3 linked regions of the Synechococcus elongatus PCC 11801 genome follow. The main gene of each other region encodes a partner of the protein of the gene in region 2 in a complex. Links are inferred from orthologs where the notes say so. Each region holds a gene or a part of one and is shown on either strand. Other genes may lie near its edges. The genes, in order: accC, accD and accB.

The links.
Region 1: the proteins of accD (region 2) and accC are in contact, whole or in part, in a solved structure (PDB 8UXZ), measured with the Escherichia coli proteins. The link is inferred for Synechococcus elongatus PCC 11801 from one-to-one orthologs.
Region 3: the proteins of accD (region 2) and accB are in contact, whole or in part, in a solved structure (PDB 8UXZ), measured with the Escherichia coli proteins. The link is inferred for Synechococcus elongatus PCC 11801 from one-to-one orthologs.

The regions. Positions count from the first base shown.
Region 1 is NZ_CP030139.2:2,683,627-2,686,724, reverse strand. Bases 109-3,051 are described here. They hold accC (acetyl-CoA carboxylase biotin carboxylase subunit), read left to right. Parts: upstream 109-870; coding sequence 871-2,232; downstream 2,233-3,051. Other genes in these bases: DOP62_RS13405 (solute carrier family 26 protein), read left to right, coding at 2,276-3,051; DOP62_RS13420 (lipid-A-disaccharide synthase), read right to left, coding at 109-557. Also shown: more of DOP62_RS13420, read right to left, coding at 1-108; more of DOP62_RS13405, read left to right, coding at 3,052-3,098. UniProt on the Escherichia coli protein: This protein is a component of the acetyl coenzyme A carboxylase complex; first, biotin carboxylase catalyzes the carboxylation of the carrier protein and then the transcarboxylase transfers the carboxyl group to form malonyl-CoA.
Region 2 is NZ_CP030139.2:308,427-311,372, reverse strand. What follows is about bases 156-2,946. They hold accD (acetyl-CoA carboxylase, carboxyltransferase subunit beta), read right to left. Parts: upstream 2,115-2,946; coding sequence 1,197-2,114; downstream 156-1,196. Other genes in these bases: DOP62_RS01475 (CTP synthase), read left to right, coding at 2,487-2,946; DOP62_RS01480 (hypothetical protein), read right to left, coding at 2,238-2,381; DOP62_RS01490 (DNA polymerase III subunit gamma/tau), read left to right, coding at 156-1,156. Also shown: more of DOP62_RS01490, read left to right, coding at 1-155.
Region 3 is NZ_CP030139.2:1,762,738-1,765,643, reverse strand. The notes cover bases 1-2,751. They hold accB (acetyl-CoA carboxylase biotin carboxyl carrier protein), read left to right. Parts: upstream 1-1,013; coding sequence 1,014-1,490; downstream 1,491-2,751. Other genes in these bases: gyrB (DNA topoisomerase (ATP-hydrolyzing) subunit B), read left to right, coding at 2,668-2,751; miaA (tRNA (adenosine(37)-N6)-dimethylallyltransferase MiaA), read right to left, coding at 1,623-2,540; efp (elongation factor P), read left to right, coding at 415-972; psbQ (photosystem II protein PsbQ), read right to left, coding at 1-285. Also shown: more of gyrB, read left to right, coding at 2,752-2,906. UniProt on the Escherichia coli protein: This protein is a component of the acetyl coenzyme A carboxylase complex; first, biotin carboxylase catalyzes the carboxylation of the carrier protein and then the transcarboxylase transfers the carboxyl group to form malonyl-CoA.

The sequences.
Region 1 (3,098 bases), 2.4 Mb from region 2 along the record:
AAGCCGATCTGCAATTTAGCCGCCTTGGATCCGGGCAGAAGCCCCACCCGCGATCGCGTCGACTCCGCTTGGGCTTGCGCCGACACTTCCGCCATCAAGTCGCCAACGAGCTGGAATTTGTGGCGATCCTGCTCCGGTGCTTTTTCAATTACTTGCGGCGTCATCACTGCAAAGGCATCAGCCCAACCGGTCCAGCGGGCTTCCCATTCCGCGTAGATCAAGCAGCGGTAGCCCAAGCGGCGGGCAATCCAGAGGGCAAAAAACTGATCGCCGCCGAGAAAAATGACTAAGCCCTGCGATCGCCAATCCCAGTTATCCGCAGTTTTGCCCCAGAGCAAAAATGGCCAGAAATGCTCAACCGATTGAATGCGATCGAGTTCGGGATAACGGGCTGCCGCTGCCGCTTCCTGCCCGGTGCCGTTGCTGCAAGGTGCGAGGACGAGGGAGAGACGCAGGCGATCGCGATCGTTGCCCAACTGTTGTCGCAGAGCCTTGACCACTGGCCGCACCCAGGTCGCAACTTCCCCAGGGCCATTGGACAGAATCAGAATATCCATACGCATCCTCTTGGCCCCACCATCAAACCAAGAAAGCAGGCTAGCGTTTTGCTCTCCTGCTTTCCGGTTTTATGAGTGCGGATGGCGAGACTTGAACTCGCATGGCGTAAGCCACACGCCCCTCAAACGTGCGTGTCTACCAATTCCACCACATCCGCGTGGCTGCACTCGGTTAAAAGCGCTTAAGTACTATAACGAGCGATCGCCGGACTCGGCAAGAGGGGCCGACAGGCTGCATGATAGGATTCGGTTGCTCAAAACGGCGTTGCTGCCGTTCTGCTGCCGCTAGCAATTCCTGGCTGCCGCTGCTCCTATGCGTTTCAACAAGATCCTGATCGCCAATCGCGGCGAAATCGCCCTGCGTATTCTCCGCACTTGTGAAGAACTTGGGATCGGGACGATCGCCGTTCATTCCACTGTGGATCGCAACGCGCTCCATGTGCAGTTGGCGGATGAGGCGGTCTGTATTGGTGAAGCAGCGAGCAGCAAGAGCTATCTGAATATTCCCAACATCATTGCCGCAGCGCTGACGCGTAATGCCAGTGCCATTCATCCCGGCTATGGCTTCTTGGCAGAAAATGCTCGCTTTGCAGAAATCTGCGCCGACCATCACCTCACCTTTATTGGCCCCAGCCCCGACTCGATTCGGGCGATGGGCGATAAGTCCACGGCGAAGGAAACAATGCAGCGCGTCGGCGTGCCGACCATTCCTGGCAGCGATGGTCTGCTGACGGATGTAGAGGCAGCCGCCAAAGTGGCTGCTGAAATCGGCTACCCCGTCATGATCAAAGCGACGGCGGGCGGCGGCGGTCGTGGCATGCGCTTGGTGCGCGAAGCAACGGATCTGGAAAAGCTGTTCCTAGCTGCCCAAGGTGAAGCTGAAGCAGCCTTTGGTAATCCCGGTCTTTACCTTGAAAAGTTCATCGATCGCCCCCGACACGTCGAATTTCAAATTCTGGCGGATGCCTATGGGAACGTTGTCCACCTCGGCGAACGTGACTGTTCGATTCAGCGCCGCCACCAAAAATTACTAGAGGAAGCGCCTAGTCCGGCTCTATCGGCAGATCTGCGGCAGAAGATGGGCGATGCTGCCGTCAAAGTTGCTCAGGCGATTGGCTATATCGGTGCAGGCACTGTGGAGTTTCTGGTCGACGCGACTGGCAACTTCTACTTCATGGAGATGAATACTCGCATCCAAGTTGAGCATCCAGTTACGGAAATGGTGACGGGTCTGGACTTGATTGCTGAGCAGATTCGGATTGCTCAGGGAGAAGCGTTGCGATTCCGGCAAGCGGATATTCAACTGCGGGGTCATGCGATCGAATGCCGGATCAATGCGGAAGATCCCGAGTACAACTTCCGACCGAATCCTGGTCGAATCACCGGCTATTTGCCGCCCGGTGGCCCCGGTGTACGAGTCGATTCCCACGTCTACACGGACTACGAAATTCCGCCTTACTACGATTCGTTGATCGGCAAGCTGATCGTTTGGGGGTCCACGCGTGAGGAGGCGATCGCACGGATGCAGCGCGCTCTGCGGGAATGCGCCATCACCGGTTTGCCGACCACTCTAAGCTTCCACCAGTTGATGTTGCAGATGCCGGAGTTTCTACGCGGGGAACTCTATACCAACTTCGTTGAACAGGTGATGCTGCCACGGATCCTCAAGTCCTAGCGCTGCGATTGCCCGTCATATTCATTTCATCCGAGGAGAGGCCATGCTGCTGCGACGCTCTCGACTGCGCTGGCTACCCGGTCTGCGATCGCTGTTGCACTACCAGCCAGCTTGGCTACGGGGCGATCTACTCGCTGGTGTGACTGTGGCCGCCTATTTGATTCCCCAGTGCATGGCCTATGGGGAGCTTGCAGGGCTGTCACCGATCGTCGGCCTCTGGGCCATTTTGCTCCCGCTATTCCTCTACACCTTTTTAGGCTCCTCGCCTCAGCTCTCGGTGGGGCCAGAATCGTCCACAGCAATCATGACCGCAGTGGCGATCGCACCGATCGTGGCTCAGGGCGATGCTGCCTACCCGGCGATCGCGGCATTGATGGCTTTGTTGGTGGGCCTCGTCTTTCTGGTGGCCTACAGTCTGCGACTGGGCTTTCTAGCCGATTTACTCTCGAAGCCGATTCTGATTGGCTACATGACGGGCATTGGTCTGGTGATGATCACAGGCCAGCTGGCCAAGACGAGTGGGATTCCGATCACGTCACAGACACCCCTAGGGGAGATCCGAGAGTTTGTGACCGGACTGGCCAACCTACACTGGCCGACAGTCGGTGTGTCGCTATTGGTGCTGTTTTTTTTGGTCGTGATTCAGCGGCGCTTCCCCACCGCTCCGGGGCCTCTTTTGGCTGTGCTGTTGGCCACGCTGCTGGTTGCCAGCTTCCAGTTAGATAACCAAGGTGTCAAAGTCATTGGCACGATTCCGGCTGGCTTGCCGCGCTGGCAACTGCCGGAGTTTCGCTGGCAAGACTGGCCGACCTTAACTGCCTCAGCAATCGGGGTGGCATTGGTGGGCTACTCCGACAACATTTTGA
Region 2 (2,946 bases):
GGCATTACTCACCTTCATCCGCCAACTGCTCGATCGCGGTCGGGAACCCCTCACTGTTCTGCAAAATCTGACCGCCTTTAGTCGTGATCTCTTGATCGCTCGTACCGCACCTCAACGCCGCGACTTAACCACAGTTACCGAGGCCACTTGGCAGGCGCTCTGCACCTTTGCCCAAGCCTGGAGTCCTGAGCGGATTCTGCAGCTGCAACAACACCTACGGCAGTCGGAACTGCAGATCAAAAACACAACTCAGCCGCGACTCTGGCTAGAAGTTGCTTTGCTCGGGTTGCTGCCCAGCGCCCAAGCAACGGTTGAACCTGTAGCCACAACCCCCGTTCGTCCTGTCAGTCTGCCGACTCCCGTCAGCCCGACTGTAGCGGCGAGTCCGGCCCCACCCACAGCACCCACTGCTGCCCCTGTTGCTCCGCCAGCAGTTGCCACGCCTGCTCCTGTAAGCCCGGCACCTGAGCCGATCGCAGCGCCGCAACCAGATCCGCTGGATTTAGAAGAGTTGTGGCAGCGCGTCTTGGCCAATATTGCCTCGCGGGGGATGCAAATGTTGTTGCGGCAGCAAGGGCGTTTGCTCCGCTGCCAAGCCGGTCAAGCCGTGATCAGCCTGCCGCCCCAATGGCTCTCGACCGTGCAGAGTAAGCGCAATCTGCTGGCCGAAGCATTTCAAACCGTTCTGGGCCAAGCGATCGCGGTGGAATTAGAATCCAGCAGCGGTGCAGCCCCCAACCCTGTGAGTCTGCCGGCCCCGCCCACGGTTCCAGTCGTCACCGAGTCGGTGCGATCGCCCATTGCACCTTCCCCCAGCCCTCGGCCAGCGCCACCCTCAGAACCGACTGCGATCGCAGAACCCTCGCATCAGCCGGCGATCGCCACGATCGCACCTCCGGCTCCAGCGCCTGGGCCAGTTGCACCGATTCAACAATCAAAACCAGTCGCGATCGCACCCCGTTCACCCCAACCAACTGAGATTGCTCCAGCTCCCAAGATTGAAACGCCGCCTGCTGCGCCTCGCCCCCTAGCGGATTGGGAACTTGATCCGGGGTTGAAAGCCGCCAAGAGTCTGGCGCAATTTTTTAATGGCGAAGTCGTCAGCGATCGCGAGTCCGACAGCGAGACTGTTGCTGACCCTGACGTAGACTTCTAGCCACACTGCGACGGGAGAGAGGCTGCTCACTACGGCGGTGCTAGAAGGAAGCAGCTGCAGGGCTCGACGACTCAAGGACTGGGATCTTCACTTCCAGCGATCGCGGTTGGTGCAGACGAATTAACTGCGCTAGGGTTTTCTTCATTTGGGTGCGCGGCACAATCACATCGACAAAGCCGTGTGCCTGCAAATATTCCGCCGTTTGGAAATCGTCAGGCAATTTCTCGCGCAGCGTCTGCTCAATCACCCGCCGCCCAGCAAAGCCAATCAGCGCCTTGGGTTCGGCAATGATCAGATCGCCCAGCATGGCGAAGCTGGCCGTGACGCCGCCAGTCGTGGGGTGAGTCAGAATCGGCAGATAGAGCAAGCCTGCTTCGCGGTGCCGTTCCAGTGCCCCTGAAATTTTGGCCATCTGCATCAGGCTGAGCATGCCTTCCTGCATGCGGGCACCGCCGGAAGCGCAGACGATGATCACGGGCGATCGCTGCTCAGTCCCTTTTTCGATCAGGCGGGTCAGTTTTTCGCCGACGACAGAACCCATGCTGCCGCCCATGAAGCGAAAGTCCATCACGCCCAAGGCCACAGGCTGACCTTCAATCAGTCCTAAGCCAGTCCGGACGGCATCACTCAACCCTGTTTTTGCTTGGGTTTCCCGCAGGCGATCGCTGTAGGACTTGCGATCGCGGAAGCCAAGCGGATCGGTGGGTGAAACTTCTTCATCTAAAAACTGCCAGGTGCCAGGGTCAATCAGCTGGCGAATGCGCTCATCGCTGTAGATGCGCATGTGATGGCCGCACTGCAAACAGACCATCAAATTGGCCTGCAGATCCTTGGTGTAGGTCAGGGCATCGCAGGCTTCACACTTAGTCCACAAACCATCCGCAATTTCCCGTTCCTGATAGTCGTGAACGACGGGTTCGGTCTTACGGCGATTGGCAAACCAGTCCAAGAGCGACATGGTCTGAACCCGACTCAACGGCCTTCTTATGGTAACTCACGCTACCAAGCGGAACGGCGTGTGAGAGGGTTAAGCAATCGCGCCAGCCCAGACTACATCAAGGGTCTCAGCAGGCTGAACGACTCACCCTAGCAGTAGTCCTAAATCCGTGGGGGCAGGCAACATGCCACCGCGACTGTCCAAAATCTGCACAAGGACGAGGTAGGCGATCGCCAGCAACAGCGAAATTGCACCCGTCACAATAGCCACGAGTTTGGAGCGATCCATAGGGGTTCGGCGACAGTTCGCCCCGATTGTACTGCCTGCAACCCGCCCGCCATGTTAGAGTCGATCGCTGTGCCAACAGCGACTGGGACTGAACGCTGGAAGAGTATGACTAAGTTCATCTTTGTGACCGGTGGCGTGGTTTCCAGCATCGGCAAGGGAATTGTGGCCGCCAGTTTGGGCCGACTGTTGAAGTCGCGGGGCTATTCGGTTTCGATTCTCAAGCTCGACCCTTATATCAACGTCGACCCCGGCACGATGAGCCCCTATCAGCATGGGGAAGTGTTCGTCACAGCCGATGGTGCCGAAACGGACCTCGACTTGGGGCACTACGAGCGCTTTACGGACACCCCGATGTCGCGCTTGAACAGTGTCACCACCGGCTCGATCTACCAAGCGGTGATCAACAAAGAGCGTCGGGGTGACTACAACGGCGGCACGGTGCAGGTCATTCCCCACGTCACTGCCGAAATTCGCGATCGCATTCACCGCGTTGCCCAAGATACCCATCCTGATGTAGTAATCACGGAAATTGGCGGCACGGTGGGCGACATTGAATCCCTGCCGT
Region 3 (2,906 bases), 1.5 Mb from region 2 along the record:
GTTTAGCACCTTCGACACATGCTTGAGGTTGCGCTCGATCGGTGCCCAACGCTTGGCGCGGAGGTTATCTGACAGCCCTTCAATATCTTTTTGGACTTCGCGGATATCAGGATTGTCGATCGGTAGTGCGTAGCGCAACAATGCCCGGCCATCCGTGATTGCGTTACCCGGCGGCAAGCCCGCGATCGCAGCAGGGGCGATGGCGATCGCCGGCAGGATTAAAGCGAAGCTCAGGGCGAATAGGCGGGGCAGCCAAGTCGCAGCGCGACGTCCCAAAGACAGCATGATAGAGCCAGCGAAAGCGTCCAATTCTCTCACTATGCCACAGGGCCTTGGGCCGCCCACGTCAGAAGCGATCGCCCTGAGCAGTAGAATGTGTTGCGTTCGTTCTCCGCTCTTTCACAGCCGCACGTCATGATCTCTAGCAACGACTTTCGAACCGGAACCACGATCGAAATTGACGGCGCTGTTTGGCGGGTGGTGGAATTCTTGCACGTTAAACCGGGTAAGGGATCGGCGTTTGTGCGGACCAAGCTGAAGAATGCCAAAACCGGCAACGTGGTTGAAAAAACCTTTCGTGCTGGCGAAACCGTCCCCCAAGCTGTTCTCGAAAAAAGTACGCTGCAGTACACCTACAAAGATGCCGATGACTTCGTGTTCATGGACATGGAGTCCTACGAAGAAGCCCGCTTGAATGCAGCCACGATTGGCGATCGCGTCAAATACCTGAAAGAGGGTATGGAAGCGACGGTAATCACTTGGAATAGCCAAGTGATTGAGGTCGAACTGCCCAACTCGGTGGTTTTGGAAGTCATTGAGACGGACCCCGGCGTCAAGGGCGACACGGCGACCGGTGGTACCAAACCGGCCAAAGTCGAGACCGGCGCTCAGGTGATGGTGCCTCTGTTCATCTCGGTGGGCGAGCGAATCAAAATCGACACTCGCAACGATTCCTACCTCGGTCGGGAATAGAGGCCAATCGCTGTTATCCGAACTGAGAAGGGAGAATCACTGTGCAACTGAACTTCAGCCAACTGCAAGAGCTGCTGACCGCGCTGAGTGACTCAGATATTGCTGAGTTTGATCTCAAGGGCGTGGACTTTGAGTTGCACGTGAAACGGGGCTCAACCGGTGATCCGATTGTGGTTGCAGCCCCGCCCGTACCCGTAGCAGTGGCGCCAACACCGGCTCCACTCCCAGCCCCTACTCCTGCTGCTGCACCGCCTGCTGGTCCTTTGGGAGGAGAGAAACTGCTGGAGATTACGGCGCCGATGGTCGGTACCTTCTATCGAGCGCCCGCGCCGGAAGAGCCGCCCTTTGTCAATGTTGGCGATCGCATTCAGGTCGGTCAAACCGTCTGCATTCTCGAAGCGATGAAGCTGATGAACGAACTGGAGTCAGAGGTGGCCGGTGAGGTCGTCGAGGTTCTGGTGCAGAATGGCGAACCCGTCGAATTCAATCAGCCCCTCTTCCGGTTGCGGCCGCTCTAAGCAGAGCTTTGGGCGTCAGCAATCGTCTCTTGCGAGGGTGGTGGTGGTATGACTTGGGCCCCTCGTCTGACTGGATGTTTGTTGCAGCGAAACTCTCTGCGGATAGGAGCGGAAAGTCTAGCTGAGAGCTTGCTAGGAGAGAGTTGTGAAGAAGCCTTCAATCAGCTGCAGTGCTAGATCAAGGCGATCGCTAGCATCAGCATCAATCCAGTGAATCGAGGGGTTAGCTCGAAACCAAGTGCGCTGTTGTTTTGCATACTGACGGGTCTGAAGAATAATTTGCTCTGGCAAGTCAGTCTCAGTGAGCTCTCCCCGCAGATAGGCGCAGACCTGCCGATAGCCCAAGGTATTGAGCAACGGTAGATCCCAGCCATAGCGATCCCCTAACTGCTTGACTTCTTCAATAAAGCCAGCGGTCAGCATTTGCATCGTCCGCTGCCGAATTCGCTCTTCTAGGTGATCGCTGTCTAAACCGATTTGCAGGATTGGGTAGATTGGCGGTTGTTCTTTCTGGAGATCCGTAAGGCGATCGCCACTGACGTAGAACACTTCCAAGGCCCGCAGCGTCCGCACGCGATCGTTGGCATGAATGCGCTCCGCTGCGACTGGATCAACCCGCTGCAGCAGCTCATGGCAAAGTGGTTGCCCGAGCCGTTGCAATTGCGATCGCAGCGTAGGTTGGGGCGCAATGCGTGGAAAACGTAAACCGTTGACGATTGCCTTGATGTAGAGTCCGGTTCCGCCGACCAGGAGTGGGATTTGACCTTGGGCTTGGAATTGTTGAATGAGCGGGACGGCTTGGTCTTGATAGTCCCCGACGGTAAAGCCCTGACGCGGATCACAGAGATCGATGAGATAGTGAGGCGCGAGCTGCTGTTCAGTCGCCGTGGGCTTGGCGGTGCCAATATCGAAGCCGCGATAAATCAAGCGGGAATCAGCGCTGAGAATCGGACTGCCTAACTGCTGGGCGATCGCGATCGCCAAACTCGATTTTCCTGTTGCTGTTGGGCCACAAAGGACAATCAAACCTGATTTCAAATGCGATTCCATCTCTACTGCGATCGCGCCTCCAGAGACACCCAGAAGCGTCTTTAAGGCTTTTGTGCTAGTATTTTGATACTTTTTGGGCTCAAACGCTCAATAAGGCCGGTTTTTCAGGGGCAGGGGCGCGGCATTCATGGCCAACGAGTACGGCGCGAGTCAGATTCAGGTTCTCGAAGGGCTCGAGCCGGTTCGCAAACGTCCCGGGATGTACATCGGCAGTACCGGGCCAAAAGGCTTGCATCACCTAGTGTACGAGGTGGTGGACAATGCCGTCGATGAAGCACTGGCAGGCTATTGCAACGCGATCGATGTACGCTTGCTAGAAGATGGTTCCTGCCAAGTGACCGATAACGGTCGAGGCATTCCAACGGA